DNA from 2 places in the Streptomyces sp. NPDC021562 genome. Region 1 is predicted to be linked to the other one. Evidence: riboswitches for the same ligand, from Rfam matches in the RefSeq annotation. Region 1 holds a riboswitch; the other holds the start of a gene.

The links. A riboswitch is a leader RNA that binds a small molecule or an ion and turns the genes downstream of it on or off. The one in region 1 is predicted to bind cyclic di-AMP.
Region 2: another riboswitch for cyclic di-AMP. It lies ahead of AB0G52_RS20145 (transglycosylase SLT domain-containing protein); the one in region 1 lies ahead of AB0G52_RS15580 (C40 family peptidase).

What each region holds. Positions count from the first base shown of each region.
Region 1 covers NZ_JBFACN010000009.1:4,748-7,937, forward strand. Annotated here, with positions in the region: gene AB0G52_RS15570 (Scr1 family TA system antitoxin-like transcriptional regulator) at 1-616, opposite strand, end outside; gene AB0G52_RS15575 (ATP-binding protein) at 850-1,308, shown strand; gene AB0G52_RS15580 (C40 family peptidase) at 1,342-1,815, opposite strand; cyclic di-AMP (ydaO/yuaA leader) riboswitch at 1,819-2,003, opposite strand; gene AB0G52_RS15585 (hypothetical protein) at 2,362-2,670, opposite strand; gene AB0G52_RS15590 (ATP-dependent Clp protease proteolytic subunit) at 2,678-3,190, opposite strand, start outside.
Region 2 covers NZ_JBFACN010000012.1:92,072-95,261, forward strand. Annotated here, with positions in the region: gene AB0G52_RS20140 (polyprenyl synthetase family protein) at 1-747, opposite strand, end outside; cyclic di-AMP (ydaO/yuaA leader) riboswitch at 1,430-1,625, shown strand; gene AB0G52_RS20145 (transglycosylase SLT domain-containing protein) at 1,631-2,113, shown strand; gene AB0G52_RS20150 (HAD family hydrolase) at 2,129-2,935, opposite strand.

The DNA.
Region 1 (3,190 bases):
GCACCTGCGGCAACCGGGCCGCCTCCGTCAGCCGCTCCAGCTGTCGGGCCATCACCCCCGGGCCGCCCACCTCCCGGCGCAGCACCGCCTCGTCCAGGACCGCGCTCAGTTTCAGCGGCGGATCACCCCGGAGCACGTCCTGCCTGGCCAGACGCACCTCCACCAGGGCGTCGAGGGCCTGTTCGTCGAGCCCGTCGGCGGCCACCCGGGTCACCGCGCGGGCGTACTCGGCGGTCTGCAGGAGCCCCGGCACCACCGAGGTCTCCAGCGTGCGCATCGCGCTCGCCTGCGACTCCAGGCTGATGAAATCCCGGTAGGCGGGCGGCAGCACCCCCCGGTAGGCGTGCCACCAGTGATGTCGTCCCGCGGTGTCCTCCGACCCCGCCAATACCAGCAGCAACTCGCGCAGCTGCCCCTCGGCCACCCCGTAGGCGTCGAGAAGTAACCGCACATCGGCCGGTTTCACACCGCTGGCGCCGGTCTCGATCCGGCTCACTTTCGACTGGTGCCAGCCCACCAGGCGGGCGGCCTCGCCGCTCGTGAGACCCGCACCGGTGCGCAGCATGCGCAGTTCGGCGCCCAGTTTCCGGCGGCGTACCGCGGGACCGTTCTGCATGGGCTACTCCCTACTCAATCTGGCCGCCCATATACGGTCCGGTGTCGCAGAGTTCACCGCTTCGAGCGACAGATATATGCACATCTTGGTGGATCGCTCCCCGCGACCGGCCCCGTAATGGCAGTCTGGCGGAGAAGTACCAGTCCGGGACCGTACTCGAACCATCCCCACCGTGCCGGACTCCGGTCCCGAGGAAGTCGGACTCCGGTCCCGAGGAAAGGGACGACGTCGCCATGGCAGACCATCTGGAAGCATCCGTCACCCTGCCGAGCGAACCCGCCTCGGTCGCCGCGGCCCGGGCGTATGCGCTGGACACCCTCGCGGAGTGGGGACTGCCACCGGAGACGGAAACGGCGGACACCGTCCGCCTCATCGTCTCCGAGCTCGCCACCAACGCCGTGCAGCACACCTTCGGGCAGTCGCCCACCTTCACGCTGGACCTCGGCCTCGACCGGGACGAGCACCTGCGCATCGGCGTCACGGACAGTCATCCGCGCTTCCCCAGGAGACTTCCCGCCGCGGTCCAGCAGGACAACGGCCGCGGCATGGTCATCATCCGCTGGCTCACCGCCGAGTACGGCGGCAGACTCCGGGTCCGCCCCACCCGGGAGGGCGGCAAGACGGTCTTCGTCGAACTGCCCTGGACGGTCCCGGCCCACCCCGTCACCGCGGCCGGCCAGCAGGAGCCGTAGCCCTGAGCTCCCGCCGGCCGGTGCGCGGCGGGGTCAGCTGACCCGGCCGTACCAGACGCTCTTCGTCCAGATCTTCTGGAGCTTCACCACGTCCCCGGTCTTCGGGGCGTGCCAGATCTTTCCCTTCCCGGCGTAGATGCCGACGTGGTACACGCTGGAACCCGAGTGGAAGAAGACCAGGTCCCCGGCCTTGCGGCTGCCGGCCGAGATGTGACGGGTCTTGTTGTACTGCTGGGCCGCCGTTCGCGGCAGGGTCTTGCCCGCCTTCTTGAACGAGTACAGCGTGAGCCCGGAGCAGTCGAACCTGTTCGGTCCGGTGGCGCCCCACCGGTAGGGTGAGCCCTTTTTCGAGGCGGCGACCTGCAGTGCCTTCGTCGCCAGCGTGGCGGCCGAGGCGTCGGAGGCGACACCAGGGATCACGATCGAGCCGCCCACGGCGGCGATCGTCAGCGCCGAGGCCGTACCGGCCCGGGCCATGAGCGACGGAACACGATTGAGCGCAGTCATGCGCAACCCTTCGTCAGCCGCCTGTGAAGGATGACCTGTCGGATTCGGGCTGGCGAAGTTGCCCGGCCGCGTTGCCACGGCTTCACCCCAAGGGCTGCTCGGTCCGGTCATGGCGTGACCGTTCCGGCGACCCGTCGTGCTTGGGTCCTCCACTCCTGCCGATGCACTGCTGTCGACGTCATCCGGGCGGCGGCAGGACTCGGCGTCCGCCCGGACCGCCCCGCCGTGGTGGCGGGGGCTTGTCGTCAGACAGGGATCTTCACGCACTCGTGTCCGAAAATCCCAACGGAACCGGGGATTTGTGGGGTTACTCACCACCCACCCGTTCGGGTGGACAGCCCTGTGTTCGATTCTCCGTCAACTCCACTGCGTAGGCCCGGACCTGCGTCGAAGCGCTCCACGACCCCTGTGGAGCAGGCGAGTCGAGCGGCTTTTTCGGTCAGGTAAAACCACGCCACACTCCGCCGAACGGCGGTAACCCCTTTGGGTCGTTTCAACTCCGGCCCGGGCGTGGCGTCGACGCATCGGCCTGGACTCCTGCGGAGGTCACCGTACGCAGTCGGGCGGGAGTGCGACGCGAGCGGTCCGGCGCTCGCCGTCGAGCACCCGCAACGCCCGTGCCAGCGTGTCCCCGTGCAGCTCCGTCTCGCCCCGTCGATGCATCAGGGCCAGCGCGTCGCGCAGCTCGGACGCCGCGCGCACCAGCGCCTGCGCGGCGCGCAGACCGCGGTAGGTGTCCTCGTTCTGCGCCGGGTTGATACGGCCCAGCAGGTCGACCACGTCCAGGTAACGGTCGATCAGCTCGCCCTCCGCGCGGGTCAGCGCGGGCAGCGGCGGCAGCTCCGGTGGCAGCATCGGCGGCTCACCCCGCGTGCGGCCGGCCGAGCGGGGGCCGGTGCGCGGGCATGACCCGGTCCGCCAGCCCGTACGCCACCGCCCCCGGCGCGTCCAGGACCAGGTCCCGCTCCAGGTCCTGCTGGACCTGCCCGGGGGTGCGCCCGGTGTGCCGGACGAGCATCTCCTCCACCATCGCGCGGGTCCTTTCCCACTCCGCCGCCTGGATGAACAGATCGCTCGGCCGGCCCTGCACCGGCTCCGGCAGGGCCGGTTGCCGCAGCACCACGCGGGCGCCGGGCAGCACCGAGCGTTTGCCCGGGGTGCCGGCCGCGAGCAGCACCGCGGCCGCGGCGCCGGCCTGCCCCAGGCAGACGGTCTCCACCTCGCAGGTGACGTACCGGAGCGTGTCGTAGATCGCGGCCATCGCGCTGAACGAGCCGCCGGGGGAGTTGATGTACAGCGCGATGTCCCGCTCCGGAGCCGCGTGCTCCAGGTACATCAGCTGCGCCAGCACGTCGTTGGCCGAGGTCTCGTCGAC
Region 2 (3,190 bases), on a different contig from region 1:
CACGGGGAGGGTGGGAACGCCCTCGCGGAGGTCCGTGCCCGGGGTCTTGCCGGACTCGTGCGAGTCGGAGGCGATGTCGAGGACGTCGTCGGCGAGCTGGAAGGCGACTCCGAGGCGTTCGCCGTACTGGGTGAGGACGTCCACGACCGTCTCGTCGGCACCGGACATCATCGCGCCGAAACGGCAGGAGACCGCCACCAGCGAGCCCGTCTTGCCGCCGAGGACGTCGAGGTAGTGGTCGACCGGGTCGCGCCCGTCCGAAGGCCCCGCCGTCTCCAGGATCTGGCCGGTCACCAGCCGCTCGAACGCGAGGGCCTGAACGCGGACCGCCTCGGGCCCGAGGTCGGCGAGGATCTGCGAGGCACGCGCGAACAGGAAGTCGCCGGTGAGGACGGCGACGGAGTTGCCCCAGCGGGTGTTGGCGCTGTCCACACCGCGCCGCACGGCGGCCTCGTCCATGACGTCGTCGTGGTACAGGGTGGCGAGGTGGGTCAGCTCGACGACGACGGCCGACGGCACGACACCCGGTGCGTAGGGGTCGCCGAACTGCGCGGCGAGCATCACCAGCAGCGGCCGGAACCGCTTGCCGCCAGCCCGTACGAGGTGCTGCGCGGCCTCCGTGATGAAGGGGACCTCGCTCTTGGTGGCCTCTAGCAGGCCTTCCTCGACAGCCGCCAATCCGGCCTGGACATCGGCTTCCAGAGCCTGGTCCCGCACGCTCAGCCCGAACGGCCCGACGACGGTCACGAGGGTCTCCTGTCTGCTGGTGTCCACTGGCGATTACACGGTTTGTCGATAGGTCGCTGCCATCACTCAAGTCAGCGTATCCGGTCAGGTTTCGATCACCGAGGGCGCCCACGGTTACGCCCCGGGCACCATCGGATCACGACCGGTATGTTTTTGATCAGATGATAAGACATGACATCCACCGACTTGGCCGATGTCACCCACCTGGACGCACTCTCCCCGGGTGACCAGGATCACGCACGCCACCCCTCGGGAATTCCCGGCGCTCCGCGCGGCCTTGACGCAATCGGCCGTCAACACGTCGACCACGCCCGACGAATGACGCCCGAATGACTCATTCACTCCCTAGAGCCGCAATTCCATTCAATAAGACAATTAGGACAATCACCGAATCCCTGGGCGACGCGGACGGATTCAACTAATCCCTCATGCCCTTTTTGCCGTGATTGCGGTTTCGTGAAGTAGGTCACTCGGACCCCCGTGTCCCGCACGCCGCACGACGCCCTGCCTCGCCTTTCCCTGTGCGCCAGTTGAGGCTTGGCAACCGCAAAGGATCAAGTGCCCCATACGCCTCAGATCAAGGTCAATCGGCGCGTTGTGTGAATCCACCACTTGTTCCGGACATGTGCTCTCGCATACGTTCCCGCTCGCCGGGCGGACGCCGAATCCTGCCGCCGCCCGGCCCAACCCATCGACGAGTTCATTCGCACGGCAGGAGCGGGGGACCCAGGTAAGTCGCCGGACCGGGCGGCCGCCGTCATCGACGGACGCCGTCCCGGACCGGCTAGGGGTGAAGTCGCGTCGCCTTCGGGTGACGCGACCGGGCACTCCCCGAGCCCGAACCCGACAGCTCACCTCGCAGGCGACGGAGAGGAACTTCGCCATGCCTGCTGCCGCCCAGTCCCGCCGCACCCGCATCGCCCGCACGCTCGCCGCCGCCGGTACCGGCGCCGCCGTACTCGCCCTTCCGCTCATCGGCGCGGCCGACGCCTCCGCCGCCACCCCCACCACCGCCGTCACGGCCTCGACGACGCCCGCCGGGTACCCGAACAACCTCGACGGCTGGATCCGCGAGTCGCTCGCGATCATGGCCCAGAAGGGCATCCCGGGCACCTACAACGGCATCTACCGCAACGTGATCCGCGAGTCGTCCGGCAACCCGCGGGCCATCAACCTCTGGGACTCCAACGCGGCCGCCGGCATCCCGTCCAAGGGCCTGCTCCAGGTGATCGACCCGACGTTCAACGCGTACCACGTGGCGGGCACGTCCTTCGACATCTACGACCCGGTCGCGAACATCACCGCCGCCTGCAACTACGCCGCCGCGCGGTACGGCTCGATCGACAACGTCCACGGCGCGTACTGACCGGCGCGCCCCGCATCAGACGAAGAGTCTTTCGAGGACGACGGCGATGCCGTCGTCCTCGTTCGACGTGGTGATCTCGTCGGCCCTCGCCCGGAGCTCGGGGTGCGCGTTGGCCATGGCCACTCCGTAGGCCGCCCAGTCGAACATCGGGATGTCGTTGGGCATGTCACCGAAGGCGATGGCCCGTTCGGGGCACAGCCCCAGGTGGTCGGCGGCCAGCGCCAGCCCGGTCGCCTTGGTCACCCCGCACGGCTGGAGCTCCACCGTCCCCGGTCCCGACATGGTGACCGTCGCCAGCGAACCCACCACCGCGCGGGCGGTCGCCGCCAGTTCGTCGTCGGACAGGGTGTGGTGGCGCAGCAGCACCTTGCTGATGGGCGCGCACCACAGGTCGTCACGCCGGTCCACGCGCAGGGCGGGCAGCGTGGGGTGGGGCATCAGGTAGCCCGGTTCGATGAGCGTGAGCCCGTCCACGCCGTCCTGATCGACCGCCGCGTACACCTGGCCGACCTCGGCCTCGACCTTGCCGAGCGCGGTCTCCGCCAGTTCCCGGTCCAGGGTGACCGACCACAGCAGACGGTGCGTGCCGGCGTCGTACACCTGCGCGCCCTGGCCGCAGACCGCGAGTCCCGTGCAGCCGAGATCGTCGAGGAGCGGGCGCACTCTCGGCGCGGGGCGGCCGGTCACCACGAGGTGCGTGGCACCGGCCCGGCCGGCCCGCGCCAGGGCGGCGAGCGACCGGTCCGACAGGGTGTCGTCGGCACGCAGCAGCGTGCCGTCCAGGTCGGTGGCGATCAGCGAGTACGGGGAAGGTGCGACCATGATCAGAGAATACGGACGGCACGCCCCTGAGACTCACGGTGCGTTTCGGCCTCAAGTGGCGTCCGCCGTCTCGGTGGTGAGGCGCCGTCAGTGCGGCCGGTGACGTCTGCGCGGGCGCGGCTGCGGGAGGCGCCGGCCGGGGGCCGGAGAGGTTTCCTGCGGCCGACGCCGACGACCACCGCCTTGACGTGGCGACCTGGCACGACGCCGAGCGCCAGGACCGGGCCGAAAGGCGCCTGGCGGATCCGGGCAGGA